4 regions of the Cohnella cellulosilytica genome follow, and region 2 is predicted to be linked to each of the others. Evidence: riboswitches for the same ligand, from Rfam matches in the RefSeq annotation. Region 2 holds a riboswitch; each other region holds the start of a gene.
The links. Region 2 has a riboswitch for cyclic di-GMP ahead of ACFFT4_RS20240 (transglutaminase domain-containing protein). Riboswitches for the same ligand answer to the same signal wherever they lie in the genome.
Positions count from the first base shown of each region.

Region 1: it holds a riboswitch for cyclic di-GMP, as region 2 does, so the genes downstream of both, ACFFT4_RS22360 (PilZ domain-containing protein) here and ACFFT4_RS20240 (transglutaminase domain-containing protein) in region 2, are expected to answer to the same signal.
Region 3: it holds a riboswitch for cyclic di-GMP, as region 2 does, so the genes downstream of both, ACFFT4_RS02890 (fibronectin type III domain-containing protein) here and ACFFT4_RS20240 (transglutaminase domain-containing protein) in region 2, are expected to answer to the same signal.
Region 4: it holds a riboswitch for cyclic di-GMP, as region 2 does, so the genes downstream of both, ACFFT4_RS07425 (flagellar assembly protein A) here and ACFFT4_RS20240 (transglutaminase domain-containing protein) in region 2, are expected to answer to the same signal.

Region 1 covers NZ_JBHMDN010000032.1:39,281-46,760, forward strand. Annotated here, with positions in the region: gene yyaC (spore protease YyaC) at 237-794, shown strand; gene ACFFT4_RS22340 (alpha/beta fold hydrolase) at 959-1,771, shown strand; gene ACFFT4_RS22345 (DUF6483 family protein) at 1,764-2,426, shown strand; gene ACFFT4_RS22350 (class I SAM-dependent methyltransferase) at 2,423-3,613, shown strand; gene ACFFT4_RS22355 (histidine kinase N-terminal 7TM domain-containing diguanylate cyclase) at 3,790-5,445, shown strand; cyclic di-GMP riboswitch class I at 5,529-5,615, shown strand; gene ACFFT4_RS22360 (PilZ domain-containing protein) at 5,718-6,413, shown strand; gene ACFFT4_RS22365 (dehydrogenase) at 6,483-6,794, opposite strand; gene ACFFT4_RS22370 (cupredoxin domain-containing protein) at 6,864-7,319, opposite strand.
Region 2 covers NZ_JBHMDN010000028.1:105,613-113,092, forward strand. Annotated here, with positions in the region: gene ACFFT4_RS20225 (nucleotide sugar dehydrogenase) at 1-178, opposite strand, end outside; gene ACFFT4_RS20230 (polysaccharide deacetylase family protein) at 209-1,660, opposite strand; gene ACFFT4_RS20235 (class D sortase) at 1,901-2,587, shown strand; gene ACFFT4_RS20240 (transglutaminase domain-containing protein) at 2,664-3,479, opposite strand; cyclic di-GMP riboswitch class I at 3,495-3,580, opposite strand; cyclic di-GMP riboswitch class I at 3,615-3,702, opposite strand; gene ACFFT4_RS20245 (SdrD B-like domain-containing protein) at 3,819-7,480, opposite strand, start outside.
Region 3 covers NZ_JBHMDN010000006.1:135,177-142,656, forward strand. Annotated here, with positions in the region: gene ACFFT4_RS02860 (aldo/keto reductase) at 1-105, shown strand, start outside; gene ACFFT4_RS02865 (dihydroxyacetone kinase subunit DhaK) at 102-1,100, shown strand; gene dhaL (dihydroxyacetone kinase subunit DhaL) at 1,120-1,776, shown strand; gene ACFFT4_RS02875 (D-2-hydroxyacid dehydrogenase) at 1,773-2,732, shown strand; gene ACFFT4_RS02880 (mannonate dehydratase) at 2,751-3,716, shown strand; gene ACFFT4_RS02885 (GNAT family N-acetyltransferase) at 3,817-4,494, shown strand; cyclic di-GMP riboswitch class I at 4,858-4,954, shown strand; gene ACFFT4_RS02890 (fibronectin type III domain-containing protein) at 5,015-7,480, shown strand, end outside.
Region 4 covers NZ_JBHMDN010000010.1:296,901-304,380, reverse strand. Annotated here, with positions in the region: gene ACFFT4_RS07450 (DgaE family pyridoxal phosphate-dependent ammonia lyase) at 1-557, opposite strand, end outside; gene ACFFT4_RS07445 (amidohydrolase/deacetylase family metallohydrolase) at 523-1,677, opposite strand; gene ACFFT4_RS07440 (CAP domain-containing protein) at 1,792-2,604, shown strand; gene ACFFT4_RS07435 (LysR family transcriptional regulator) at 2,672-3,565, opposite strand; gene ACFFT4_RS07430 (branched-chain amino acid aminotransferase) at 3,688-4,758, shown strand; cyclic di-GMP riboswitch class I at 4,881-4,969, shown strand; gene ACFFT4_RS07425 (flagellar assembly protein A) at 5,032-6,921, shown strand; gene ACFFT4_RS07420 (HD-GYP domain-containing protein) at 6,946-7,480, shown strand, end outside.

The DNA.
Region 1 (7,480 bases), on a different contig from region 2:
AGGGATGCTGCTATTGTAACACAGGAGGAGGTTATGCGCTCGCGAGCAAGGGGGGAGTGGAAAGAGAGCATACGTCCATGAGCAAGAGTCGGTGGAAAAGAGAGCATACGTCCATGAGCAAGAGTCGGTGGAAAAGAGAGCATATGTCCGTGAGCAGGCAATCGGGTGCAAAAGTGGCATTCCGCTTGCCGGAGTGGTAACCTGAAACAAAGAGTTTGAGAATGGGAGAGAGTACGATGATCGACCGCAAGCCGGGAGAGGCCGACCGGGTGGATGCCGCCGGACTGCAGGCTTTTGTGAACCGGATCGTCTCGGAGCATGGAGGAGAGGAACTGATCTTTCTGTGCATCGGAACGGACCGTTCAACAGGGGACAGCTTGGGGCCGTGGGTCGGCACGCTGCTGGAGGATCGGGGAGTGAGCGGCGTTCTAGGGACGCTGAGAATCCCCTGCGACGCGAACTCGCTGCCGAAGTTGATGCGCACGCTGCCGGAAAAAGCGGTTATAATCGCAATCGACGCCTGCTTGGGCCGCCCGGAGAGCGTCGGCTCGTTTCTGGCGAGAAAAGGACCGCTCGTCCCCGCCCGCTCGGTGAACGGAGGGCTCGAAGCCGTCGGCGCGTACAGTATCGAAGGCGTCGTAAATGAGAACAGCTTAAAACCTTACTGGACGCTGCAGTCTACGTCATTGTACCGCGTTATGGAGATGGCCGAACAGGTCGCCGACGTCATTGCGAACGCGATGAGGGTCAGAGGAGACTTGCGAGATAGCGTTTTGCGGAGATTTGCGAGATAGGGACATGCGAAATAGTAACTTGCGGAATAGTAACATGCGAAAGGGACGTGCGAGGCAGGGGCTACGAGAAGGAACTTGCGAGATGCGGACGCGTCAGATAGGGGTATACGAGATAGGGACATGCGAAATAGGGACATGCTAAAGAAGGAAAGGAAGGATCTCTTATGAATAAAAAACAGTTGTCTACGGGGATTTCCGTTGCTTACGAGGAAGCCGGCAAAGGGGAGCCGATCGTTCTGCTGCACGGCTTTTGCGGAAGCCGCCGATACTGGGAGGAGGCGCTGCCGCATTTTGCCGGGATCGGACGGACGATCGTGCCCGATCTGAGAGGACATGGGGATTCGGACGCCGCGGGATCGGAAGAGCGCTATACGATGGAGGATTTGGCCGACGATGTCGCCGCGTTGATGGACGAGCTGAATTTGCCGAAGATCGCCCTGTTCGGGCATTCCTTGGGCGGCTATGCGGCGCTGGCTTTTGCGGAAAAATATCCGCATCGCTTAACCGCGCTAGGGCTTGTGCATTCGACCGCCTACCCCGATACCGAGCAGGCGAAGGAAAACAGGCTGAAAGCTGCGGAGACGATTCGTACGCAAGGCGTCGATGCGTTCGTCGACGGTCTTGTCCCGAAGCTGTTTTCTCCTGCTCACCGAGAGAGCAAGCCGGAGCTGATCGCGAAAGCGAAGGAAATCGGCTACGGGACGTCGCCGGAAGGCGCAGCGGGCTGCGCTCTCGGCATGAGGGCCCGGCCCGATCGCGTGTCCGTCCTCCAGCGGTTAAACCTGCCGATTCTGCTGCTGGCCGGCGAGTCGGACGAGGTCATTCCGCCGGAAAAAAGGTTTCCGGTATCCGGAGACAACGTGACGGCGATTACGCTGGAGGGCGTCGGACATATGGGAATGATGGAGGCCCCGGAGGCGCTGGCCGGGTGCATAGGCTCTTTTATGGAACGGAATCGGAGGACTGATCGTGTTTGAGCGGGATTATCTGATTCGTCTGTTGACGCAAGCCGGCCTCGCGCTGGGCAAAGCGGCGGGGCTGAGGCAGCAGCAGAAGCAGCGGGAGGCGCTCGATCTGATTGACGAGTTTCTCGGCCGGGAGCTGCGCCTGCGTTCGCGGCTGGCCATGGGACTGTCGGACGACGATCTGCTGGCCATGCTGTCGGTAACGGGAAGTCCGAATGCGGAATCGGTGGCCGTCGTTGCGGCATTTTTGCAGCAGGAGGCGGATTTGCTGAGCGATCTGGGAGAGGCCGGGGAGAGCGTGCCGAGGTACGAGAAGGCGCTTCGTTTGAACTTGTTCATGCTTCGCGGCGGCATGGAGATCGAAGGCTGGGACATTCGCGACAAAGTGTCGGAGCTGATGAAGGCGTTGGAGCCCTATGAGCCGTCCGCGGAGACGAAGCGGGCGCTCTGGCAGTGGTACGAGTCCGAAGGCAGGCTGGCGGATGCGGAAAACGAGCTCTACGAGCTCGCGGACGATCAGGCGGTGACGGAGGAAGAAGGAACGGCGTTCTATGAAAGGCTGGCGGCTTCCGGCGACGACGTTCTCGAAGCCGGAGGCTTGACCAGGGAAGAGCTGGAAGAAGGACGCCGACAATGGGCGGCGTTGATGAAGGAGAAGGTATCGTGAACGGGAAAGTCGGTCAACGGGAATGGCTCGCTTTATTGGAGAAAATAGCCGCCGAGGAACGGCTGGTGCAAGCCGTATTCAGCGCCCCGAGACGCAAGGACGGGACGATCGCGCGCAAGGCGACCGTAAGGCCCGTTACGCTCAAGGGCGGGCTGCGCTATCAGTTCGAACGGCTTGCGGACAACAAGGCGTTCCATGAAAATGTGAACGCGGACGAGCTGGCGGCCAAGCTTGCGAACGAAATGACAAGCTATAAGCAGGCGCTGATTCAGACTACGGAGGCCGATATTCAGGCTCTCGCCAACAAGAAGGGAGAGCTGACGCTGATCGCGCGGGCGAAAACGTCCGATCAAGAGGGAACCGCGAGCAAGGCGGTTCCCCAGACGCACAACCGGGACAAGCGGTACGTTCTTCCGGAAGGCGAGCCGGTGCTGTTTCTGGTCGCCCTCGGCGTCATGACGCCGGAGGGCAAAGTCGTCAAGGCGAAGTATGATAAATTCCGGCAGATCAACCGGTTTCTCGAGATGGTGGCCGACGCCGCGCCGGAGCTGCCGCGGGGCAAGCCGCTGCACATCGTGGATTTCGGCTGCGGCAAATCGTATCTGACTTTCGCCCTGTATCATTATTTGGCGGTCAAGATGAAGCTTCCCGTTCGCATCTTCGGACTGGATCTGAAGAAAGACGTCATTGAGGCTTGCTCCAAGCTGGCTTCCGAGCTCGGCTGGGAGGAGCTGACGTTCGCGGTAGGGGACATTTCGGATTTCAAGGGGCAGGCTTCCATCGATATGGTCGTCACTTTGCACGCCTGCGATACGGCTACGGACGCGGCGCTGCTGAAGGCGATCGGCTGGGGGGCGAGCGTCATTTTGTCCGTTCCTTGCTGTCAGCACGAGCTGTTTCGTCAAATCTCCCAGCCCGTTCTGCAGCCGCTGCTTAAGCACGGCATTTTGAAAGAGCGGTTCGCGGCGCTCGCGACGGATGCGATTCGGGCGAATTTGCTGGAGCTGGCCGGCTACAGAACGCAAATGCTGGAGTTTATCGATCTGGAGCATACGCCTAAAAATTTGCTGATCCGCGCGGTCAAGAGCCGCGGCAGCTCCCCTGCCAGTATCGAAAATCTTCGCGCCGAATACGAGCGTTTTCGCGATTTTTTGTCCGTTTCACCCTTTATGGAGCGGGAAAACTGATTATTAAGACCGGGGTCTTATAAAAATAAGTAAAAAAGTCCTTGAAAATATACGAAAAATAACTAGAATGAAGTCTTTCGGCGGATATCTGGTTGTCGGAAAAAGCGGCGATATGGTAAAATCAAACATGCCTGCCGCATTTTTTTATTCAGCCCTTTTATGAAAAGGTGAATGCCTTGGGAATCCAATGGATCGATTTTATCCTTTTTTTGATGCTTTTTCTGCTATTCATCGGCGTTATCGCCGTTAACAGAATTACGACGACGCATAAAGTGTATTTGGCTTTTCATTTTATCATGATGCTGTGGCCGCTCGGACAGTTCGCGGTCAAGCTGACGGATTTTCCCAACGTTCAACTGTTTTTCATCAATTTATCCTTCGTGGCCTTGGGAATGCTTGGCCCGGGGTGGTTATTCTTCGTTTTTTTCCTCGCGAATCGAACGACCCAGTTGAAAGGGAGCCGGGTTCTGCTGTATATTGGCCCGGCGGTCGTCTGCATCGCGGCGGCGATGTGGAACCCGGGCAAGCTGTTCATGGCCCCGGTCGTCGACGGCTATACCGAACGGGAATACGGCCCGCTGCTGTGGCTGCTCGTCCTCGTTCAATTCGCTTACCTTTTCGTCGCCCTGCTGAATATGTTTCACGCTCTGAGGAGCGTAACGTCCGTGAATCAGCGCAAGCAGCTTGCAACCGCTTTAATCGGCATGTTCGTACTGACGGGGCTCGGGCTGCTCGACGTATTCGTGAACGTATTGCTGGTCGAGTGGCTGCCGGTCGTTCCGGGCCTGCTCTCGATGGGCATTTTACTGTCGGATCTCTGCTTCGTCATCGCGATTTATCGGTTTGGCATGCTGGATATTTTGAGCATGGCCCAACGGGATATTTTCGAGCATATGACCACCGGCGTTATCGTCGTGGACGAGAACGGCAAAGTGCTGGAAGTGAACCGGGGCGCTTCGCCGCTCGTGCAAGTCGCCAAAGGCGAGACGTTCGAGATGGAGAAGTTTCTGGGCCCTTTGCAGGTGCAGGGGGAAGTCTACGAATTTCTGTACCGCTACAATCATCATCCCCAAGAGAAGCTGCAGATGGAATTTTCGCTTCAGGACTCGTCGGGCAGGCACGTGTCGATTCAAATATCGCCCGTCCTGGACAGCCGCAGAACGCTGCTCGGGCGGATTATTACCTTCCACGACGTCTCGGAGCTGCGCAAGCTGGTCGTGGAGATGAATCGCAAAAACGAGGCGCTGCACGAGCGAAACCTGGAATTGATCACGATACAGGAAGAATTGTTCCGCGTGAACCAGAAGCTGGAGCAGATGGCCGTCACCGACGGGCTGACCGGGTGCTTCAACCGCAGGTATCTGATGCAGCAATTGGAGCACGAAGTGCTGCTGAACATGAGGTATCAAATTCCGTTCGCCATTTTCTTGTTCGATATCGATTACTTTAAGCAAATTAACGATAAATACGGCCATCTTGTCGGCGACGAGGTGCTTCGCAGCACGGCGGAGATCGTTCGTTCGATGCTGCGGCGGACGGATATTCTGGCAAGATACGGAGGAGAGGAGTTCACCGTCTACCTGCCCCATACGAACCGGGAGCAGGCGGAGCTGCTGGCGGAGCGAATCATGCTCGCCGTCGGGGAGAACCAGGTGCAGGCCGGACCGGATAAAGTGGGCGTCACGATCAGCATGGGCGTGCTGTCCGAATCCAGCGACAACTTGAAATTCACCGATCCCAAGGAATATTTGCGAGAGGTATTCTCCAGCGCGGACGCCGCTCTGTACAAGGCCAAAAATGAAGGCCGCAACCGCGTCGTCATGGTGCGCTGACCGGGGCGGGGCTTGGCGGAGACGCAAAAAACATATGACGGAAAGTTAGCGAATATGGTACAATTATTCCAGCGGAAAACGGATTGCGATAAACGCAAACTTGCTGAAAAGCAAGGACGCAAAGCCACAGGGTCTAATGTCCAGCGGACGATGACAGCCTGGCTGCCGATAATCCTACAGGGATGATTCAGGCGAAACGGGCTGCTCCGATAGAGTTGCCTGTTTTTTTATATCCGACTTAAGCAAAATGGCGGGAAGGTGGTTGCGCGGAGATGTCGCATACCGAAGACAATAGAGCCGCATTAACCGAACTGGACAGAGATTTGCTGCCCTTAAACGTGCTTCTGCACTGTCGGACCGTCGTAGAAGGAAAAAATTTCGTCACGACCGGCGTCATGACCCATGTGGAAGGAGAATTGTTCGAGGTCGAGCTTCCCGAATTCGAGCAATTCGAGCTGGGAGAGCCGGTAAAGATGACCGTATATTCGCCGGCGGGAATCCAGTCGATGTCGTCCATCGTGTTCGCGAAATACGAAGGGGCCATCGCGATTCTCCAGCCCCCCGAGCTGCAGAAAAGATTCAAGGAAAGGCGGGAGTACCCCCGGGTCGAAATCGAGGGGAACGCCTTGGTCGTCCGCGTCCTGGGCGATTCCGGGGCGGGACGGGAACTCCAGAACTCGGAAAGCCTTACGATTCACGATATCAGCATATCCGGAATCAGCTTTTCCGGTCCGGACGCGCCGCATTTCGCCGCAAAGTCGAGGCTGAGAGCGACGATCGAAATCGGGATCACCTTCGACTGCGAGCTGGAAATCGTGCGCAGGGAAAGGCAGGAGGACCGGATCTATTGCGGGGCCAAAATGCACGTGCTCGAGCCCGAGATGCTGCGCCCGCTGCGCGCGCTTATCTTGCGCCAGCAGGTTCAGAAAAACGCCGACGCCCGCCGCGCCCTGGGCAAGAAACGTTAATATTATCGGGAGAACGCCAAGAACAAGGGTTGGACCAGCCGCTAACGGCGTCCAACCCTTGTTGTCGATTCAACCGCCGAACGCGTCCCGGAAAGCTTGCGTCAGCTTGACGCGATCGACGTCCCACAGCTCCGCGATGTCGGCGCTGACCTCCTCGTCCCACCAATCGGCAAGCTTCTTGCGGTTGCTTTTATTTTCCGAGATCCACATCAGATTGCCGATCACCCGCTTGAAATACAGCTCCTCGGCCTCCCGGACGAGCGGGGCGGGGATGTGCCGCTTCAGCCTTTTGACGGTCCGGTACAGCTCGTTCGAGCATGCCCGGCGGATGCTGCGCGGCGAAGGCAGCGGGGAGGCATGTTTTTCCTGAAACATTTTCATCGGCTACGCCTGCCTTTCTCTCCCATACCCTATGCAGGAGAAAAAGGGGCGGTTACCGCGAGCGCGAAGTTATTGGACGACGAGATAGCCGACCATCGGTCCGCCGCTTTTCGGATCGGAATGCGTCTGGCAGACGATGGTGTAGATGCCGGCTTCCTTCGGAGTGAAATTGACGACGGTCGTTTTGCCTTTGCTGATGGTGCCCTTGATGTCGAAGCCTTCGATGACGAACGGATGGGACTGGCCGTTGATGCCGGTAATGCGCAGCTCGACGGGCACGCCTTTTTTGGCGACGACGGTGCCGGGGTAGAACAGGTAGGTTTCCAGCTTTTTGCCGTTGTCTCCCTGAGCCGTGAATTCTCCTGTCGTCAAATACAGAATCTGCTTGGCCGTCTCGTCGCCCGCAGGCGCGATGGCGGGTTTGGATTGCTGCCAACCGATATACGCGCCGGCCAAAATGACGAGCGCCGCGATAATGGCGTACAGCTGGATTTTCTTGCGGTTAAGGATGACGATTTTATTCATGCCGCTCTCTCCTCTTCAACTTTGTCCACCTACTCGAAGTCTATGCCGGGGCCCGTCCGCTCATGACAAGCCTGCAACGATTTTGCGGGAACGCCGTATAACTGGAAGGCGGCTGCGGGGCTGTGCTAGAATGAAGACGGTTGTCCGAGGAGCGGAAGGAT
Region 2 (7,480 bases):
CATCCCCGGTCGCGTCTATTCCGTTCCGGTAACCTGCGATTTTTTTCTCGTTCAGGTCGAACCCGATCACCTTCACTTTGCGGGCAAAGGCAAGCGCAAGCGGCAGCCCTACATACCCCAATCCGACAACGGCAATAGGCTCCGTCCTATCCAACAGCCGATCGTATATTTCCTGCATTTTCCGTTCTCTCCCGTAGTCCCGAATCGTCTATTGCTGCAATCCTATTAAATCCGCCATTTTAACGAATGTGAAACCCGATTTTTGCAACCGTTCGATGACTGTGGGAAGAGCTTCGACCGTATGAATATCATCGAGCATGTGAAGCAGAATAATGCTCCCTTTATCCGTCTTCTCCATCACCTTGTTCACAATATCTTTCGCGCTGTTGCTCGCATCCCAGTCAAACGTCGTTACATCGTACAATGCAATGTTCGGAAATCCGATCGCCGAAACGATTTTGGCGCTCTTGTCGTCGATCTCCCCGGTAGGCGGCCGGAACAGCATCGTCGGCTTCTGCTGAATCGCTTCCGTAATCACTTGATGGGCTTTAACGACATCCTTCTGCAATTGCTCGGGGGTTAACGTCGTAATGACGGGGTGGGTGTAGGTATGGTTCGCTACATCGTGTCCTTCCTCGATCATCGCTCTTGCCAAATTCGGATTGCCCTCCGTGCCTTTGGCCCGCAGGAAAAAGGTTGCCTTAATATTGAACCGGGCCAGAGTATCCAATATTTTAGTTACCGTATAGTCGGTTCCCCAGTCGTCGAAAGTCAGGGCAATTTTTTTCTCGTCCGTCACGACATTGTAGATCAAATTGTATTTCGCGTTCTCGTAATCGGGATTGACCCGGACGGCGTCGTAGCCTTCGATTTGCTCCAACGGCTTCCGTTCTCCGCCGTCCGCGATCAACTGTCCCAATGGAATGAAGCTGTATCCCACCTCTTCCGCCGCTTTCGCCGCGAACGCGATATCTTCAATAAGCGAGCTGTTCTCTTCGACATCAATGGAAATAATCCCGCCTCGGGTTATATATTTCCTGATGTACAGCTCCTTCTCCTGATCGCTCTCCGCCTGCCAATTGTGAAGAAACAGGCTGTAGACGACTACGGCTTCCATTTCGTTGTGAGCGGCGGCCAATCGGATATCGTCGGTATAGTCGCCCGAACGCGTCCGAACGTATCGCGGAACGATCCCCGTCTCTCTCTCGATAATTTCGTTGCTGAGACGGATTTCCTTGTCCACTTGCCCGTAATCGAGCTTGGACATGTCCAGACGGTTTAGCGTATTGTTCTCGATCTCATGTCCCCTGGCTATGATTTTCTTCGCAATGTCCGGCTCTTCCGCGACGCGCATGCCCGGTAGAAAAAAAGTCGCCGTAATGCCGTACTTGTCCAGCTCGTCCAGCAGCTTGTCCATCGTAACGTCGTCGCTCATTCCGTTAAACGTAAGCGACAGCTCTTTCTTCGCCGTATATACGAAAGGCAGAACCTTGCTCATCGGTCCGCTGTATTTCTCGATGACGGATGCTTCTGGCGAAGGCTTCTGCTCGTCGGTCTCCTCTCCAAACATTCCGCATCCCGTCGCCAAGGCGGAGAGCATGGCAATAAGCAGCGCGATCCCCAGCCAACTCCGAATCCGGCTATGTACAGATCTATTCATTAGAATCAAACCTCTCTTAAATCCCGTTTCCAAAAATTGAAGCAAATTACCTATTGTTAATAGGTATAAAGTACCAATAAAATAGACATCATCATTTTACCACGCTTTGCTGAACAATTTCTAAACTTTTTCGAGAGGAACGCAAATTTTATTGCCTCGTTGTACAGATTTTGTTCAGCCCGATAGTTTATTATTTCAGGTTGAACGCACCCTGTACAGGTAAAGGCAGATGGTAAATCTATGAAACTAACCGGAACAGCCGTCACGAAAATCGCCGCCTACGTTCTGATCGCAGCCGGCCTCGCCCTGCTGGCCTTCCCGACGGTTCGCGAGTATTTGCAGGATCGGGAACAGCAGCGAATTTTGCAGCAATTGGAGCAATCCTTGTCACCCGTCGAGCCCGCCCGCTCTTACGATATTCAAAGCGAGTACAGCCGGCTCTCCCATGTACTTGACGCAGGCCTGGAGCAGACAGGAACGGAAGAACCCGAGCCGTCCGAAACTCCCGAAGAGCTGATGGATGAGCGGACGATCGGAATTATCGAAATTGATAAAATCGAGCTGAAGCTGCCGATTCTGGAAGGGGCGACGACGCAGACGATGAAGGTCGGAGCCGGTCACATGACGGAAACCGCGCCGCTTGGCGAGATCGGCAACGCGGCCGTCGCAGCCCACCGCGCCCGTACGAAAGGACGAATGTTCAACCGGCTTAACGAAGTGGACATCGGCGACCGGATCGACATCCGTACGAGAAACGACAGCTTCGTCTATCAAGTGACCGACATTAAAGTCGTGCTTCCAACCGACCTGTCCGTGCTGGACAACGACGGGGACAAAGCCACCCTCACCTTAATCACATGCGACCCGCTCGTGAATCCGACGCACCGCCTCATCGTTCGCGCCGAACGGGTTGAAGATCAAGGTTGAAGCCTCTCTGCAAACACAAAAAAAAAAAAAAAAAGCGTCCGGAATCTTTGACGATTCCGGACGCTTCGAAGTTTAATCAATAATATTTAGCGGCTGCATAGTCGCTTGCCTTTTTCGCGAACGCTGCTTTCTTGTCGCCTTTGCTCAACCCCGCGTCCACCGTCGTATCGACGACGACCCATTTCCCGTTCAGATAAACCTCGTTCCACGCATGATATTCGTCGACCAAATTCGATTTTCCCATAACCAGCTTGGCCGGAATGCCCTCGCTGCGCAGCATTGCCGCGTACAAGGTGGCGTAGCCGTAGCAGATGGCTTTGCCCGAAGCGAGCGTACCGTCGATGTCGGGAACGTAATCCGAGGTGATCTTGCGAGCCAAATCTTTGTCGTAGCTGACATTGCGAACGATATATTCGTAGATCGCTTTCGCCTTCTGTTCGTCGGTCGCGGCGCTCTTGGTCAATTGCTTCGTCTTGGCCAGCGTCTTGCCCGCGTTCTCCCAGGCGATCGATAAGGTGGAATTCAAGAACACATCGGGCGTATTTTTAACGGTTACGCTGATTTTCTCCGTGAGATTCACACGATACTTGTTGCCGGTAACTCGCTCGAGCACCATAACCTCGTATTGCCCGTTCCCCATCTGCAGCGGCAGCCATACGATCTGTCCATCCGCGGACGTGTTCAGCGTGTAAGTGTAGCTGGTTCCGTTCTTCGATATTTTCGCTTTCATATCCACAGTCGGCTTGCTCGCCAGGCGAATGCCGATCGTGCCCTTGGTCAATGCGCTCGTATCTAATGCCGCTTTGTTCGCTCCCGCGCTTGCAAAAGCGAGAGTCGGAACCGCAGCGAAGAGAATGAAAATCGTTAACAGCAACCTGGCAGGTTTAAACATAAACCCCAAACTCCTTTCGGTAGCTGGCTGCCATTCCTCGCGGAAGAGAAGGCCCTTTAGCTTTGCGTCCCTGCCTTTCGACAGGTTTGCCGTTATCGTGAAGCTTGTCCGAATAAAACAAAAAAAGCCCAGTCTTTCGGTAGCTGGCTATCATCCTTCCATGGGAAGGGAAGACCCTCTAGCTTTGCGTCGCTGTCTTTCGACAGGTTTGCCGTTATCGAGCTTGCTTTAATTAAGTAAATTATAGCGAAATTCCGTCGAAAAAGCAAGAAAAACCTGCCAATAATCTTGGCAGGTTTAGTAGAATTTATCTCTGTTCTCTATCTCTTACTCTATTCTCTATTTTTTCTTGATAAGGGAAATTCTTTTGCGGTTCAGGAAGATCACTCCCGCAGCAATAAGCGCCAGACCCGCGATTTGCAGCGGCAGCGGGCTGTCTTCCCCGGTTTTCGGCAATGCTTTGCCCGGAGCCTTGCCTCCGGCGTCTACCCCGCCGAGTGGAACATCGTCCACGTCGATCTCGACGAGAATTTCCTGTTCATTGCCTTCCGAATCGATCACGATGATGGTAAAGGAATCTTTGCCTTTGTAGTCTTTGTCCGGCGTATATTTCCATTTGCCGTCCGGCGTGATCGTAACCGTGCCATGCTTCGGTTCTTCTCCGACTTTAACTTTGCCGCCTTTAGGAACTTCCGTTGTTCCTTCGACCGGCTTCTCGTTCGTCGTTTTCTCTTCTACCTTCTCGATCGGCTTGCTCGGCTGCGGAGTCTCGGAAGGTCCCGGGGTCTCCGACGGGCCTGGCGTCTCCGAAGGCTCCGGATCTTCCGTCGGCCCCGGCGTCTCGGTCGGCTTCGGCTCCTCCGTCGGCTGCGGCGTCTCCGACGGTCCCGGATCAGGCGTCCAGCCTCCTCCGGAGCTTGGGACGTAGATTAACCCAACGTCAATGCTGAGATCCTCCCACACTTGACCGACACCATCGCCAATCGTAATCACGGCGGTGAAGCCTTTGGTCAGTTGGTTGGAATCCTGCTCGGGATCTACTCCGGCTTCCTCTGCTTTCGTCAGTTTATATCGGCTTGGAATGAGGAATTCAACGTAATAATCCCCACCTACCAAGTGATCAAACAGGTAGTAGCCCGGTTTTCCGGAATTGTCGGATTTCGTTTTTGTTTCAGCAAGCGGATTTTTGTCCTTATCGTACAATTTGACCGTAATTCCGTTTACGCCATAGTTTTGGTTTTCATCTTGTTTGCCGTTGGAATTGCTGTCCAACCACACATAGTTGCCGATAGCCCCGTTCGCAATCAAACCGAGATCGATCGTATGATCTACCCAATCCGGCGATCCGGGCGCGCCGCCAATCACAATCTGATCCGTGAAACCGTCATTGTCTGTCGGGTCGGAATCCTTGTCGTCGGCGCCAACGCCTGCTGTAGTCTTGGTGTAATCAACAGGGACAATGAATTTCACATAATACGTACCGGCCAGCAGGTTGTCAAACAGGTAGTAGCCTGGCTTTCCGTCTTTGGTTTGGGTTATCGCAGTCGCGATTGGCGTTCCCGATTTGCTATCCTTGTACAGCTCCACTTCAATACCGTTTACTCCGTCGGAATCCGCATCATTCTGAATGCCGTCTCTGTTGCGGTCCAACCACACATAGTTGCCGATCTCTCCGCGCGGAACCAGTCCAAGGTCAATCGTAAGATCGTCCCATACGGAATCGGGATCGGAGCCGCCGATTGGAATGATAGAGGTTATTCCCTCGTTATCCGTCGTATTGGAATCATTGGTCGAATCCGTTCCATCTGCTTCTGCCGTGGTTACGCCATAATCGTCAGGTATAATGAATTGCACCTTGTAATTACCCTGCGGCAGACCTGGGAACAGATAAAATCCTTTTTTGCCCTCATGATCCCTAGTGAATGTTTGAGCGATTTGAACTCCCGTATCGTTAAACAATTTCACTGTGATTCCGTTGATTCCGTTCTCGCTAGCGTCCTGCAGACCATTCTCATTTTCGTCAAACCAGACGTAGTTGCCAATAGAACCTACCGGAACGATAACGACAGGAATTTCATGTTCATCCGTAACCTCGGGCACTTCGTCCGGTTCTACCCCGACTTGGTTAACAACCCGGGTCCCGCTCTGATCCGAAGCTTTTACCAGATAGGTATATACAATTTCTTTGGTCTCTCCGACCAGCAGCGACGGAATATTCGGGATCGATCCGAACTTCGAGTCGTTAATCTTGAGATTGGTCAGATCGTAGCTGCCGATGTTCGTGATCTTGACGATATAGTCGATCATCATGTTTACAGCATCTTTAGCAACCTGCAGCGCGCTCGCTGTCTTCTCGACCTTAACCCCGGCAGTAGGAACCGATACTTCGTCCTCGATCGGGTCAGGAGATTCGTTGTAGTTCACAACGATCTTGTTCACCAGATCGGTTCCGTCGATGTCGGCGGACACGACGTTGTAGGTGCCTTCCAGAACGATGCTCTTGTTCTTGTCCAAGCTTTTAATAACAATGCTCGGTTGATCCAGGTCGGTAATGATATCCGGTCTATTGTTGGTGTTGCCGCTTATTGCGATCTCTTCACCGTCGTAGATCAGTTTGGTAAACGTGTAGCCGGATTTGCCTCCGTCCAATTCATCTGTGAACTTGATGTTATGAATGGTCACGGATGAATCGTTGCTCAGTTCAATTTTGTAATGGACTTCGTTGCCATCCAACACATATTCCTTGTTCGGAGCCACTTTGGAAGATGTGCCTTGCGCCACGCTATCGATGGTCTTCTCGACATTGATCGCCGGGAATTCATCATCCGGGCTCGGCGGATTCGTCTCGATTAGACCGAAATCGATTGTTCTGTTCTTCTCGGCCGTCCCAAGAGCAATAGTGCCTGTTCTATACGGAGTGTATCCCGCACTGTCAGTGGTTCCTTTTGTCGTCAAGTTGGAATCTGTCTGGTTCTCGCGATTGCTCGGATCAACTCCTCCGGCATTGGCGATCGTCGGCAGATAATGCTCGGGCAGTACGAATTCTACTACGTAATCGCCTGCTTCAAGACCTTGGAACAAATAGTAGCCCGGTCTGCCGTTAATATCGTAACCCGTTTTGCTGGACTTGTAGAAGTTGCCGTCCTTGTACAGATTGACAGTGATTCCGTTGATGCCTGCTCCTTGTCCGCCGTCTCCGTTGAATTCCTCGTCCTGGATTCCGTTTTTATTGCTGTCGAACCAGACGAAATCTCCAATTTCTCCAAGCGGTATATGCGTGCTTGCGGGGTCGATCACAAATCCGACTTTGTTCGGCGCAGTTGGGAGCATTTTATCTCCGCCGCTGCTGCTTATCTCTGTCGCTTGAATCGCGAAGGAGTTCCAAGCGATCTCGTTAACCGGCGTCCCTACAGGCGCATCCATCTTCCAGTCCAAAACAATATAATCGCCTGCGGCAAATCCAAGGGTTTCATGGTCCAGACTGTCGACGCTTCTAATGTTCGAAATTTCGAAGTACAGCGACTTGATATCGGTCAGATCGTCGGAATTATAGTCGCTTTGGGCAGTCCAACCCTCTCTGCTGCCGGTCACGTTCGCAAAATTTACAACGGTGTCCTGATTCACGGATTTGCTGTAATACGTCTTCAAATCGTACTTGACCTTCCTACCATTCATTGCACTGGAAGTGAAGATCAGATCGTTTCCGGATGAAATGACCTCCGCCAAGTTTGGCCGCCATTTCGAATTTCTGGCTTCATACGAACCGGAAACTCTCACCGCATTATCCCCGACATGGGGCAAAATATCGATGACATCTACACTGCTGATCAGCGTGTTACCGCTGTTTCGAATAACGAGCTTGTAGTCAGCCGTTCCTCCCTCGTACGTTACACTGTAATATGGGAATTCCGTGTAGTCCGGCAATCCTGGCTCGGTGTCAAACGGTTGAACCGGGATGGCCGGCGCGCCCGTATAGCCGCTGCCATCGCCCACCATGAAAA
Region 3 (7,480 bases), on a different contig from region 2:
GCCCGGATCGCGGCCTGCGCGGACGCCGTCCGACAGGCGGAGGCGATGACGAGGGAAGATTGGTATGGACTGTATCAGACGAGCAGGGGGCACGAGATTCCATGAAAAAATTGCTGAACGATCCCGCGCGCGTCGTGGATGAGATGGTCGAGGGTTACGCAAGCGCGTACCCGCAATATATTCGGCAGCTGGCTTCGAGCCCGCGGGCGCTCGTGCGCCGGGAGCTGCCGCCGGGCAAGGTCGGCGTCGTCATCGGCGGAGGCGCGGGCCATGAGCCGGGCTTCATGGGCTACGTCGGGCAGGGCTTCGCGGACGGCGTCGCCGTAGGCAACATCTTCGCCTCCCCGTCGCCCGGTCCGATCGTGGCCGTCACGGAAGCCGTGCATCAGGGCGCGGGCGTACTCTACATTTACGGCAACTACGCGGGAGACGGCATGAACTTCGACATGAGCGCGGAGCTGGCGGCGATGTCGGGCATCCGCACGGCTACCGTCCGCATTACGGACGACGTGGCTTCCGCGCCGAGCGCTCAGGCGGAGAAGCGGCGGGGAATCGCCGGCTTCGTGCTGCTGTTCAAGATGGCGGGCGCCGCTTCCGAGCTGGGCTACAATCTGGAGGATTTGGCCGCGGTATGCGCCAAGGCGAACGACAGAACGCGCACGATGGGCGTCGCGCTCAGCCCGTGCACGCTGCCGCAGACGGGCAAGCCCGCGTTCGAGCTGGCCGACGACGAGATGGAGATCGGCCTCGGCATTCACGGCGAGCCGGGGATGGAGCGCGGCAAGCTGGCGACGGCCGACGAGGTGGCCGAGCGGCTGCTGGGCGCTATTCTGGGCGAGCTGGAGCTGAGCAGGGGCGACCGGGTAGCCGTGCTGGTAAACGGACTCGGCTCAACGACGATGATGGAGCTGTTTATCGTCTTCCGCAAAGCGGCGGCTATATTGACGGAACGTGGGGTAAGCATTCATCGTTCGTACGTCGGGGAGTATGTGACTTCGATGGAGATGGGCGGGTGCTCGATTACGGTCATGAAGCTGGACGAGGAGCTGGAGAAGCTGATCGATCATCCGGCGGATTGTTCCGCTTTTACGCAAGCCTAACGGAGGAAGGGGAGAGGGCATGAACTTGACCGCGGAGGAATGGAAGCGGATCTGGCTGGAAATCGGGGAACGAATCGAAGAGAAAAAGGATGAACTGTGCGATCTGGACCGCGTCATCGGCGACGGCGATCACGGCATCTCCATGGCCATCGGCTGGCAGGCGATTCGGGACGATCTGCTGCGGATGGAGAAGGAAAAGGATTTGGGCGCGCTGCTGCGGTCCGTCTCCCGCACGTTTCTGAACGCGGTCGGCGCATCCGTCGGGCCGCTGTACGGCACCGCCTTTTTGCGGGGGAGCGCCGTGCTGGCCGGCAAGGAGGCGGCGAGCGCCGAAGACGCGCAGCGGTTCTGGATCGCCGCGGTCGGCGGCATTCAGCAGATGGGGAAGGCGCAGATCGGGGACAAGACGATGCTGGATACTTGGATTCCGATCGCCGAATCTCTCGGCGCGTCGCTGGAGGCGGGAGAAGCGTGGGAGACGGCGCTGGACAAGGCGGCGGAGGCCGGCCGGCGCGGGATGGAATCGACCCGCGATCTGGTCTCGCGAATCGGCCGTTCGGGCCGGCTGGGCGAACGCTCCAAAGGACATATCGATCCGGGAGCGGCGTCGGCCTTCGTCATCTTCTCCGCCTTCGTCGACGGATGCAAAAGACGGAAGGGAGCGACTTCGCAATGAGCAGAGGTACGATCGTGATTTTGCAGGAGCTGGCCGCCGAGACGATGGAACGCATCCGCGCCGCCGCGCCCGGGTGGGAAGTCGTCGGGGGAGAGGCGGGGGCGAACGGGCTGGCCCGTCTCGGCGATGCGGAGATCGTCTGCGGCTGGCATCCGGAGGTTGCGGAGCGATGTCTGGGCGAAGACGCCCGGCTTCGTTGGCTGCAGGTGTGGGGCGCGGGCGTGGACAGGCTGCCGCTGGACCGGCTCGACCGCGCCGGGGTAACGGTGACGACGGCCAGCGGCGTTCACCCGAACCCGGTGTCGGAGACGGCGTTCGCCATGATGCTCGCCTTCAGCCGCGGGCTGCATACGGCCGTTCGCAACCAGACGAGAAGCGCCTGGCTGTCGGCCGGGAGCCTGAGCGAGATTCACGGCAAGACGCTCGGCATCGTCGGCGTCGGCGTGATCGGCGCGGAAATCGCCAAGCTGGCCAAGGCGTTCGACATGCGGGTGATGGGCCTTCGCCGCTCGGGCGAGCCGGCTTCGCACGTTGACTGGATGAGCGATATGCGCGGCCTGAACGAGCTGCTGCGGGAAAGCGACTATGTCGTGGCCATTATGCCGCTGACCGCCGAGACGCGCCATCTATTCGGGCGGGAGCAGTTTGCCGCGATGAAGCGAACGGCGTATTTCATCAACGTCAGCCGGGGCGGGACGACGGATACGGAGGCGCTGATGGCGGCGCTGCGGACGGGCGAGGTCGCCGGAGCGGGTCTGGATGTCTTCGAGCAGGAGCCGCTGCCGGCCGACCATCCCCTGTGGACGATGGATAACGTCATTGTGACGCCCCATAACGGCGGGGTGACGGACCGGTATCAGGAACGGGCGGCGGATATTTTCCTCGCCAACCTGGCGGATTACGTGCAAGATCGGCCGCCGGCGCTTAATCGCGTCGATCCGGCCCGACAATATTAAGCGAACGAGGGGAACCGAATGCTTAAGCTAGCGGAAAGGCTCGGCACGCACGAATCGGCGCTGTGGACGCTGTGCAAGCAAATGGGCGTGAATTACGGGGTGGCCGCGCTGCCGCCGGAGCAGAACGGCCTGAAGCCTTGGGACTATCTGAATCTAATGCAGATGAAAACCCGCTACGAGAATGCCGGCCTCCGGATCGAGGTGATCGAATCCCGTCCTCCCGCGAACCTCATCAAGCTCGGCAAGCCGGGACGCGACGAGGAGATCGCGACCGTGCAGGAGCTGATCGTCAACATGGGCAAGCTGGGCATTCCGGTCTGGTGCTACGATTTCATGGCCGACTTCAACTGGCTGCGAACGTCGACCGCGACCCGGACGCGCGGGGGAGCGCTCGTCTCCAGCTACGACCATTCTCTTGTCGCCGACGCGCCGTATTCGGAAAACGCGCCGGTCAGCGAAGACGAATTGTGGTCGAACCTAAAATACTATCTGGAGGCGATCGTGCCGGTGGCTGAGAAAGCCAAGGTCAAGCTCGCCCTGCACCCGGACGATCCGCCGATCTCGCCCATCCGCGGGATGTCGCGCATTGTGACGAGCGCCGACGCGCTGCAGCGGGCCGTCGATCTGGTGCCGAGCGAGTACAGCGGCATCTGTCTGTGCCAAGGCGTGCTGTCGGCCGCGGGCGAGGACATCCCGGCTACGATTCGCAGATTCGCGAAGCAGGACAAGCTGTTCTTCGTCCACTTCCGGGATACGAGAGGCACGCCCGAACGCTTCGAGGAGACGTTCCACGACGACGGGATGACCGACATGTACGAATGCATTCGAACCTATGCCGAGGTCGGCTTCGACGGCCCTCTTCGTCCCGACCACGTCCCGACGATGGCGGGCGAGGAGAACGGCAATCCCGGCTACGAGACGCTGGGCCGCCTGTTCGCCGTCGGCTACATTAAAGGGCTGATGGACGGAGTGTATCGAAAATGATATTCTCGTTACAGATTACGGCCGAGAGCGAGTGATATTTGATGATCATTAAAATCGCACAGGGAAAGGGTGAAGGATAAACCAAAGAGGAGGCAAACCTTTGTACAATCCGTTGGAGCTGATGAGCATCCAAGCCGAAGTGCTCTATGTTCACGATCGCGATGGACGCATCACAACGATTAATGAGCCTGCAAACCAGCCTGCACCTCGTTTTTTCTGGGGGCACACCGGGTCCGGCAGCATTGTCAGATTCCGGAGCGATACGCCGGAACGCTTAATTCATGACGTTCAACAACTGATGAGCCGGAATGAGCCAACCGAGCAGCTTGCTCCTGTCATTCGGGCATTGGAGAAGGACAGAGGAATTAAAAGCTTATGGACGGGTCCGGCCTTTGTATTCCCGAAAGTCGTAAAGGATTGCACAGACGCCGCGTTGGTCACCGATGACAACAAATCCAGCTTAGAAGCGGGGTTTCCATCTCTATTAAAGGAACTGAAGCTTCGGGAGCCTTGTTTTATGGTGACGGAAAACGGCATGGCCGTATCCGTCTGTTTCAGCGCAAGAAGCAGCGATAAAGCGGCAGAGGCCGGAGTCGAGACATTGGCGGATTATCGGGGCAAGGGATACGCGACGCGCGTAACGTCCGCATGGGCTCAAGCGATACGCCGGTCCCGGAGGCTCCCTTTATACAGTACATCATGGGACAATTATTCTTCCCAGTCTGTTGCTAAACGTCTTTGTCTTCATCTCTATGGAACCGATATTTCCATTTATTAAGGTTAGACTTCCCATCCCGCGTCTCATAAAAAAGCCTGCTGCCAACTTCGGCCGCAGGTTTTTTTCGTATACGTTTTATCGCGATTATTCCAATTCGCTAGCGACGAGGGGATCATCCCTCCTGTGTCGCCTTTTTGAGTTGCGAACATGCAGGAACAACGGAAAAATAAGGAGTGATATACTAGAACAACCAGACCATTATTCTAAGAACTGTAGTTCTGTTGTTTTACTGTCTCGTATGTCGAAAGTATGAATAATTGAAAAAAATGAGTAGAACATAATAGGAAAATGGTGTAAACTGTCTGAATATAAGGGCAATTATTCCTATTTAATCACAAAGTTACAAAGATTTATAGCCATGCGAACTGAAAAAGGCAAACCTGATCGAAAGACAGGGACGCAAAGCCACGGACCTAAGGTATCGAATGAAATCGATTGCTATGGCCGCCGGGTTGCCCGCTCTCAGGCTTTTTTTGCGTTCTTTTAATTCCAAATCTATCTATCTGAGGGAGAATGTGAGATGAAGGGTTCGTTTGTTTCCATAGTCGCCAAAATTTTATGCTTTGCCTTGCTTACACAAATCTTCGTTCTCACATGGGGAGGGCATCCGGTCCAAGCCTCTTCGATGTTGCCCGATATCCATATTCAATTTGGGGGAGGTTCAACCGCCGCCGGAGATACGCCTATACCGGATTACGGAGAAATTTATGGAGAGAGAAACGGGCATACGTACGGGTGGAACTTTGATCATACTTCCTTCTCGGTAAACGAAGCTGTCTACGGGCCCTCTACGTTGGATTCATCGATTATTGTTCAACCCGGAGGACAATGGGAGATTGAACTGCCTTCCGGAAGCTACGAGGTTGAAGTCAGTGTCGGCAATTCCGTCTACGGGAGCATGAACACGCTCCGTGTAGAAGATGTGGTGTTCTGGGATCAATTGGCTCTTCCGGCTGGAAATTACGAGACGGCAAAAAATCGAGTCCAAGTGTCGGACGGCAGACTAAGCGTGGCAGCTGATCCAGTCAGTGCTTCTACCTCCATTCGCTCCATAACGATTGCAAAAGTCGTTCCGGTTATCCGTCAAATGTCTCTGCCCAATATCGGGTTGCCAGCGGTGCAAAATAAACAACCCGGAGACACGATCCTATTATCGGGCCGACAGAGTAACGAACATAATGCCATTCCTGCTATTAAGGTCCAGGGGTTGGGACAGGCGATCAATACCTACCTGAATGCTCAATTAAGTTCTATGGAGCAACTCATCTCGACGATGGAAATGCAAGCTTCAACCTGCACAGGATGCAGCGCAGGCGATCTGGAATCGGCTATTGCCGGGAGTCCTGACGAACAAATCGTGATGAAGACGGGACATCTGAATCTGGACAACTCGGCTACGTTCGGATCACCGGACAAACCCGTATTTTTGATTGCGGAAGGGATCAATACAAACCGGGATTTAACGCTTACCGTTTATGGAGTATTGGCCATTAAGGGCAACTTAAACGCGAATACAAACCTGACTATGAACATCCTTGCGCCGCAGTCGTCAGGATCGTCAATTCGAGGCGATCTGTGGATCGGCGGGACGCTCCATTTGAATAATGATTCGGCCGTAGAGGTGTCAGGCGATTTCATGGCAGGCAGCCTGATCTACAACAATGGTCAATTGAACGTACGGGCCGATCGCGTTCTGGTTTCCAATCAATTGCACATTAATACCAAGGTGGATATGAATGTCACCCAGGAAATGGTTGTCGGCAACCTGGTATCCAATAACCAAACGGCGAACATCCGGGTCAACTCGGGAGATTTATTCATTCGCGACGATATTCAGGTTAATAACCATCTGAGCCTGCAGACTGGGGGAGTCGTTGCCATAGGCGGCAGCCTCACTGCAAACCAGAAGCCTCTTGTCTCTACCGGAATAGGCGAAGATGCCCGGACGAAATTAAATTATCGAATTTACGGATTAAATGCGGAGTATTATTCTGAGCCCGATCTGACAGGCGACTTATCCGCTGTCGTTGATGAGAATGTAAATCTGAACAATATATTGCCGGTATCCAAGCCGGGGCTTAACGACGGGAACATGTCCGTCAGATGGACAGGGACTGTAACCCCCTATTACTCCGAGACCTATGAGTTCGAAATGGACGTGAGAGGCGGTGTGAAGTTGTGGGTAAACGGAGTGCTTCTCATCGATAAGTGGGAGGAAACGGGAAACGGCACATTCTCCGGGTCATTGCCGCTTGAGGCCGGAGAAGAGTACGGGATTCAAATCGAATATGCCAATCGCGGAGGTCAGCAGCCTCGAATTTTATTAAATTGGGCAAGCGAGTCCGGGGCAAAGGAAGTTGTGCCGCAAAGCCAATTATCGCCGTTCGAAGTGCCCGTTCTTACGACAGTCGCAACAGAGAATGCCATAAACCTAGAGTGGACGACGTCATTTAATGCAAATGGGTATGAGATGGAGGCGGATGGAACCCTCTATCCATTAGGCAATCAATCTTCTTTCGCCCATACTCCGTTAGAGACAGGAACTTTGCACAGGTATAGGGTAAGAGCCGTAAATAACGGGATTAAAGGCGGTTGGTCGCCGATACAAGAAGTTTGGACGCTGCCCGGTATTCCTGCCAATATCCGTCTTGAATCAACGAGCAATTCCGTAACGCTGACATGGGATGAAGTGACGGGCGCAGACGGGTATGACATCGAAACCTACAACACCGTAATCGATAACGGAAATAGTACAACCTATACCGAGATTGATCTTAACCCGAACCTTCAAAGGACATTCCGAATTCGGGCGCGCAATTCCAGCGGATTCGGTCAATGGAGTATTATAGTGGCTAAATCTACTGTGCCCGGGGCTACAAGTTCATTGTACACCGTAGCAACGGATACATCTGTATCCGTTAGTTGGGACGCGGTTTCGGGAGCAACCAGCTATGATCTTGAAATAGATGGGACGATCCTTGAGGGT
Region 4 (7,480 bases), on a different contig from region 2:
AGCGGAACGCCGCGGCGCTGCGCGACCTCCCAGGCCTCCTCCGCGGAGATCATGTTTTTTTGCACGCAGTGGTGCGATTTCACGTACAGAATGGCCGCGGTATTCGGACCGATCGCCTCCTCGATATGATGCGGCTTGCCTTCGTTGGCATACCCGGCCTCGATCACCCTGCCTCCGCCCAAATACACCATCGTCTCGACCGGAGCGCCGTACTGCACGTTGTGGCCTTTCAGCATAATAATTTCGTTGGCGGCGATCGGTTCCCGGTGCAGCTGCTCGCTTAAACGGCGGTTGCCCTTCGTCACGAGAGCGGCGACGGACAGCGCGATGCCGCTGGAGGCCGAGTTGACGACGACGGCCGCTTCGGAGCCGAGCAGGCCCGCAATATAGTCCCCGGCTTTGTCGACGAGATCGGCGATCTCCACATACTGCTGGCCGCCGCGCTTCATCGCCTCCATCACCGTGTCGGTCGGCGCGGATACGCCGAGAATGCTCATTCGCCCGCTGGCGTTAATGACTCTTTTAAGTCCGTACTTCGCATTTAAGGAACTGCCCACCTGTCACCACTCCTCTTGGTTCGATTCTCGTATGCGCGATTCGCTCTTCTCCTTCGGAATCGATCAGCGTCGTTCGGCCGTTCTCGATCGAGAACAGAGTCAGATTCGCCGGATCGCCGACCCGGATTCTCCCCAGCTCGGGCTTCCCGAGCCAGCTCGCGGCGCGATCCGTGACGGAGGAGACCACCTCCTCCAGCGAATAGCCCAAATGAAGGAATTTCGTCATCACGTTCGCCAGACTGTAGACCGGCCCGTTGCTCCGATTGCCGCGATAGATATCGGTGCTGATCGTATGCGGACGAATTCCGGCTCTTCCTGCGGCCTCGGCCGTCCGGAACGAGAAGCTGGCCGTGCCGTGCCCGACGTCCAGACGCACGCCCCGCTTCAGCGCGTCCCGCAGCACGCCGAGCGGCTGTCCGGCTTCGTCGAACAGTCCGTTCTTCTTCCCGTGAAAACAATGCGTAAGGACGTCCCCGTCCGACAGGAGGGGAACGATCTCCCGAATGTCCGGCGGTCCCGAGCCGATGTGCACCATGAGCGGCAATCCCGTATCGTCGGACAGCTTGCGCGCCATCTGCAACGGGATCAGTCCGCTGCTCCCGACGACGCTGCGGCTGATTCTCGCCTTAAAGCCGACGATAGAGTCCGGATGCTCGGAAGCGGCGCGGGCGGCCAGAGCCGGATCGATCCATTCCAGCCTTGACAGCTCGTCGATTCTGGATAAGCCGATTCGCGAAATGTTCAGGAACGCGAACAGACGGGTAGCGGCGTTCTTCCCGGCGGAGAGCAGCTCTCCGATCCGGTCGGCTCCGCAGCTCCCGGCATCCACGACGACGGCGACACCCTGTTTGACGCCGATCTCGTCGATCTCGTCGCCGTAAGGCTCGAATTCCGGGAAGGCATGGACGTGCAGGTCGATCCAGCCGCTCGAGACGTACAGCCGACCTTCGCAGTCGGTCCCTTCTCCGGGCTCCCCGCGCGTTCCAGCCGGCGAAATCTCCGCGATGATGCCGTTCTCCACGGCAATATCGACCAGCGATTCGTCCGGCCGTCTGAGATTTCGCCATACCAGCCTCTGCAAAGCGATCACCCGATTTCTGTTTGGAAGTAAAGTCGTCATAGACAATATAACGTTATAATGTTTGTTTGGTCAACAGAAAAAGCGGTCGGATGGTTTGCCCGCGCTTCGGGAACCGTAAAAGGGACAAGCGATATAAAGGAGGTCTTAATCGGGATGAAAAGATGGGTTATCCTCGTATGCATCGCCCTGCTCGCCGCATGCGGCAACCACGCTTCCGAAGGAAAGCAGCAGCAGATGAAGCAGCAGGCCAGGAAGCAGACGAAGCTTCAGGTGAGCGCGACCGATACGGAGGTTCCGGGCAACAAATACGTCGTGAAGAACAACGAGTCGGCACAGGAGATCGCCGATCGTTACCATGTGAGCATCGGAGATCTTCTGCGGGAGAATCCCGACTTGTCCAGGCTCATTGGCGGCGGGTACGGCGGAGGAAACCCGGCTCCGGGCGGGCAGGGCCAAGAGGCGCAGAATCCCGATCGAGGCCGGACGGCCGACCCTCAGAACGGGACGGGCTCCCCGGGGGGCGGGGTGAACGAACCGCTTCCGAACGACAAGGAAGTGACGATCCCTTCCAACGAATCGATGACCGGTTACGAGCTCGACGTGCTGAACCTGACCAACGCGGAGCGTCAGAAGGCCGGACTGCAGCCGTTCTCCGGCGATTACACGAGCTTGAACCGCTCGGCGAGAGCCAAGTCGGAAGACATGGCGAAAAACAATTACTTCTCGCACACTTCCCCGACTTACGGAGATCCGTTCGCCATGATGCGCAATTTCGGCGTGCAGTACCAGTCCGCGGGAGAAAATATCGCCAAAGGGCAGCCGACGCCCCAGCAGGTCGTCCAGGCCTGGATGGATTCGCCGGGACACCGCGCCAATATTATGAATTCGTCCTATACGCATATGGGCGTCGGGTATACCGCGAATAACGGCCAGCCTTGCTGGACGCAGCAATTCGTAGCCAAATAAACGAAGCGCTAGAGGGGGTGTCCGCCAGACCGGGAAGGTCGGGGCATCCTTTCTCTGCGCTTGCCGATCAGATCTGCTCCACCAGCATTTCCATCAAATGCCTCGCGCTCTTCGAGAGATGGCGGTCGCGGAGCCACACTACGCCGATCTCGCTGTGGAAATGGGCGTCCGCGATCGCGACTTTCGCAATGCTCGGGGGCGCGAACGAGCGCATGACCGAATTCGGCAGGACGGCCGCGCCGATTCCGGCGGCGACGAGCGAAATGGCGATGGCCACGCTGGAGCACTCGCTGACGATCCGGGGCTCCAGGCCGAATCGCTTGAATTCGTGGAACACCTGCAGGTGCATCCCCGTGGTCCGGTCCGTTTTCAAGGTTAGAAAAGGGAAGCCCGCCAGCTCCTCCATCGTCATCGCACGTTGGCCGGGAGGACACCATTCGCTCGGAAGCAGGGCGACGAACGGGTCGGAGGGCAGCGGGAGAACGGAATAATGCTGCGACTGAAAATCGGATTGGAACGGGAGACGGGTGACGATAAATTCGAGATCGCGGTTCTCCAGCAGCTCTCCGAGCAGGAAGTGGTCTCCTTCCTGGATTTTGAAGGTCACCTGCGGATATTTCTCGGTAAATTTGCGCAGAACAGGAGGGAGCAGGGAGACGCAGGAGACGACGGCTCCGATTGACAGAACGCCCTGCACGCCTTCTCCCAGCTCCTGCACGTAGGTTATCGTATCCTCGAATTGCTTCATCAGGACCAGCGCTCTGTCCCTTAACATTTCGCCCGCCTGGGTGAGCTGCAGCCGCTTGCCGTTGCGGTCGAACAGCACGACGCCGAGCTCCTGCTCGATCAGCTTGAGCTGGCGGCTGAGCGGGGGCTGTTCCATGTTCAGCTGCTTGGCCGCGCGGGTAATCTGACCCTCGTGCGCGATCGCCAGAAAATACCGGAGCTGCCGCATGTCCATCTCGATTCCTCCCATACTCTAAAGGTATGCATCACCGATAAAACAGATATTATCAATATACATCGCACTCTGGTATCATTCAATTATAAAGCGCGTTCAATCAAGGAGGAGACTATTCGGACATGGCACACGCAATCCCGGTAGAACGGACGACCGCATCCAAGGCGAAGCCGGACGCTTCGACGCTCGTTTTCGGCAAGCATTTTACGGACCACATGTTTATTATGGAGTACAATTCGGGCCAAGGATGGCACGATCCCCGCGTCGTTCCTTATCAGCCGATCTCGCTGGACCCGGCCGCCAAGGTGTTCCATTACGGCCAGACCGTCTTCGAGGGCATGAAGGCTTACAAGACGCCGGGAGGACCGGTGCTGCTCTTCCGTCCCTTCAAAAATCTGCAGCGGCTTAACCGCTCCAACGCCCGTCTGAGCATTCCGCCGATCGACGAGGATCTGGCGATGGCCGCTCTGAAGCAGCTGCTCAAGGTCGACGAGGACTGGATTCCGACCGACGAAGGCACGTCGCTGTACATTCGTCCCTTCGTCGTCTCGACGCAGGCGACGCTGGGCGTATCCCCGTCGGAAAGCTACTATTTCATGATCATTCTGTCCCCGGTAGGCTCGTATTACGCGGAAGGCATCAACCCGGTCACCATCTACGTGGAGTCGGAATATGTGCGCGCGGTTACCGGCGGGGTGGGGAACGCCAAGACCGGCGGCAACTATGCGGCGGGACTTAAAGCTCAGGAGGAAGCCTCCGGCAAAGGCTATTCCCAAGTGCTCTGGCTGGACGGCGTGCACCGCAAATATATCGAAGAGGTCGGCAGCATGAACGTCTTCTTCAAAGTCGCCGGCAAGGTCGTCACGCCGGCGCTGAACGGAAGCATTCTGGACGGCGTTACGCGGGATTCCGTTATCCAGGTGCTGAAGCATTGGGGCGTGGAAGTCGAGGAGAGAACGATTTCGATCGACGAGCTGGTCGAGGCGTATCGGAAAGGGACATTGGAGGAAGCGTTCGGCACCGGAACGGCCGCCGTCATTTCTCCGATCGGGGAACTGAACTGGCAGGGCGACAAGCTGACGCTGAACGGGGGACGGACGGGGCCTCTGTCGGCCAGAGTGTACGACTTCATGACCGGCATCCAAAGAGGCGCGATCGAGGATCCGTTCGGGTGGGTCGTGAAGCTGGAATAGGCCGGCACGCGATAAATCTCTTGAAATTGTTGCGACTATAGACTTATAATTGATATCGAAGCGTGACGTAAATAGGCGGAGATATTCATTTGTTCTAGTTAAATATACATCGAGGAGACGCACACACGAAAAGGCAAACCCTTCGAAAGAAGGGGACGCAAAGCTATGGGCCTAAAGAACTCCCCAGTTCAATGGCTGCCAGGCCGCCGAATGGAGCGTTAAGGCACCTTCCCATTCGGGAGGTGTCTTTTTTGTTGTCGAGAGGTGTTGAGCTTGAAGAGGCAAATATCCGAAGCCGAGCTGAAGAAGCTGATCCATCAATTGGACATCGACAGCGAAGGCAGGGAAGCGGACGATGACGCCTTGTCGGTGTCCGGCGAGCCGGACGGGAACGGGCAGGGCCCCGCGCGGGACGGAACGATACGGATTCGCAACCAGCAAATCTACGTTCAGGACCCCGCTGCCGGCGGAGAATACGCTGTCATTTATCCGATGAGCCCCGTCCGGCTGTTCGTTAACGACGAGGAAGTCGTATGGGAAGCTCCCGTACGGGCCTCGGACAAAATCGTCTGGAAAGTGGAAGAGCAGCCGCTGTTCGAGATTACCGTCTCGGAGGACAAGCTGTTTGCTTATCTGCGGCTGTTCGCGACGGAGCGATACGCGGCCAGAATTGTCGACGACGGCCCCGAGCGGAGGGTGACCGTCCGGGCGGAGGACGACGAGAGCATCGTGCTGAAGACCGTCCAGCTCGCCGACGTGGTGGCGAAGCTGGAGGCGATGTCGATCAAATCGCGGATCGAGTTCGCCGCCATCCAGCAGGAGCTGCTCCGGCCCACGTTCGAGCCGATCGTCGTGGCCAGCGGCAAAGCTCCCGCGGATGGGGAAGACGCCAGGCTGGAAATTTACTTCGACCAGCAGGTGCGGAGCGAGTTTTTCGAGGTCGAGGGCGCGATCGATTTCCGCAATCACCTGCGGATTCCGACCGTGCAGAAGGGCGATCTGATGGCCCGCAAAATTCCGATGGTGGACGGCACCGCCGGGTACGACGTTCTGGGCAACGTGACGCTGCCGACGCCTCCCAAGGACTTGTTTATTCTGGCCAAGCCGAACGTGGAGCTCACTCCGGAAGGCCAGGTGATCGCGCGCAAGCAGGGACGGCCCCGAATTACGGGCGGGAAAATCAAGACGTTCGACGTCTCGACCTCGTACGTCGTATCGGGCAACGTGGACATCTCGACGGGCAACATCGTTTTCTCCGGAGACGTGATCGTCTGCGGGGACGTTACCGACAATATGATCGTCGAGTCGCTGGGCAACGTCTATGTATACGGGAATGTGTTCAATTCCACGATTACGGCGACGGGCAGCATTAACGTACGGGGCAACGTCATTTCGAGCCGGCTGTATTCGGGTTACTTCGGCGTGCTGTTCAATCGCCTCTACCATACGTCGAAGCAGCTGTGCGATTCGATCGAGAAGCTGCTCGAGGCGTCCAGGCTGCTGGAGGGCGCGCTTGAAGCGAAGCGTCAGCCGGTCCGCTTCGGCCAGATCGTGCAGCTGCTGCTGGAGACGAAGATGAAGGACATTCTTCCGGCGATCAAGGAGCTGCAATCCGTCATCTCGAACATACGCAACATTCGGCAGACGGAATACGAGAAGCTGAAAGAGATTTCGGAAATCTTCACGAAGCCGACGCAGCTGATCGAGTCGGCGACCCGGGAGTTCGTGCAAGGCTTTCTCGCGCTGCTGCAGGACACCCACGGAGAGGTGGCGCGAATGCAGGAGGAGCAGGTGGAGATCAGCATCAACCAATGTCAGGGAAGCGAGCTGAAATCCAACGGCGACATCGTCATTCATCGGGACGGCGTGCTGCTCTGCGAGCTGTACTCGGCCCGGAACATCGTGTTCCTCGCGACTCAGGCGATCTGCCGCGGATCGCGGCTCGACGCCGGCGACAGCATCCGGGCGATCACCGTCGGAGGCCAGACCGGAGCGATATCGGTGCTTAAGGCCAGGCGCAAAGTGCAGGTGGAGAAGATGTATTCCGGGCGGGTGTGCGTCGGAAGGTATTGCAAGGATATTTTCGAACCGATCGGGCAGACGGTGTTCGACATTCCGGCTTTGAAGAGACATAACGGATCGGATGACGCGAGGCAAACCTAAAGATAAGCAGATGGTGGGATAAACATGCTGGGGAGTCAAATGAAGGCCTACATCGGAAAAAGAGTCAACCGCAACATCTACAACGAGAGCGGAACGTTGATCGTTCCCGTCTCGCGCGTGCTGACGGATCGCGATATTCGGCTGCTCGCGAGACAAGGCGTTACCCTGTGCGAGCAGGACGTGGAGGCGGTGTCGATCGTTTATCTGATCGAGTCCGCGATCCGGGAAGTGCGGGAGCTGTTCGAATTCGCGAAGCAGACCGACCGAATCCCGTTCGCGCGGGTTCGCGACAAGGTGGTTCCGCTGATTCTGGAGCTTAGCAATCATCCGGATCTGAACCAGACCTTTCGTTATCTGGAAACCTATGACGAATATGTCTATCGCCACAGCGTAGCCGTGGCGCTCTTGTCGAGGCTGATCGGCAAGGTCAAGGGATTCGACGAGGCGCAGCTGACGGAGCTGACGATCGCGGGTTTCCTTCACGACATCGGCAAATCCAAAGTTCCCGGAGCCATTCTGAACAAGCCCGGAAGATTGACGGAAGAAGAGTTCCGCATCG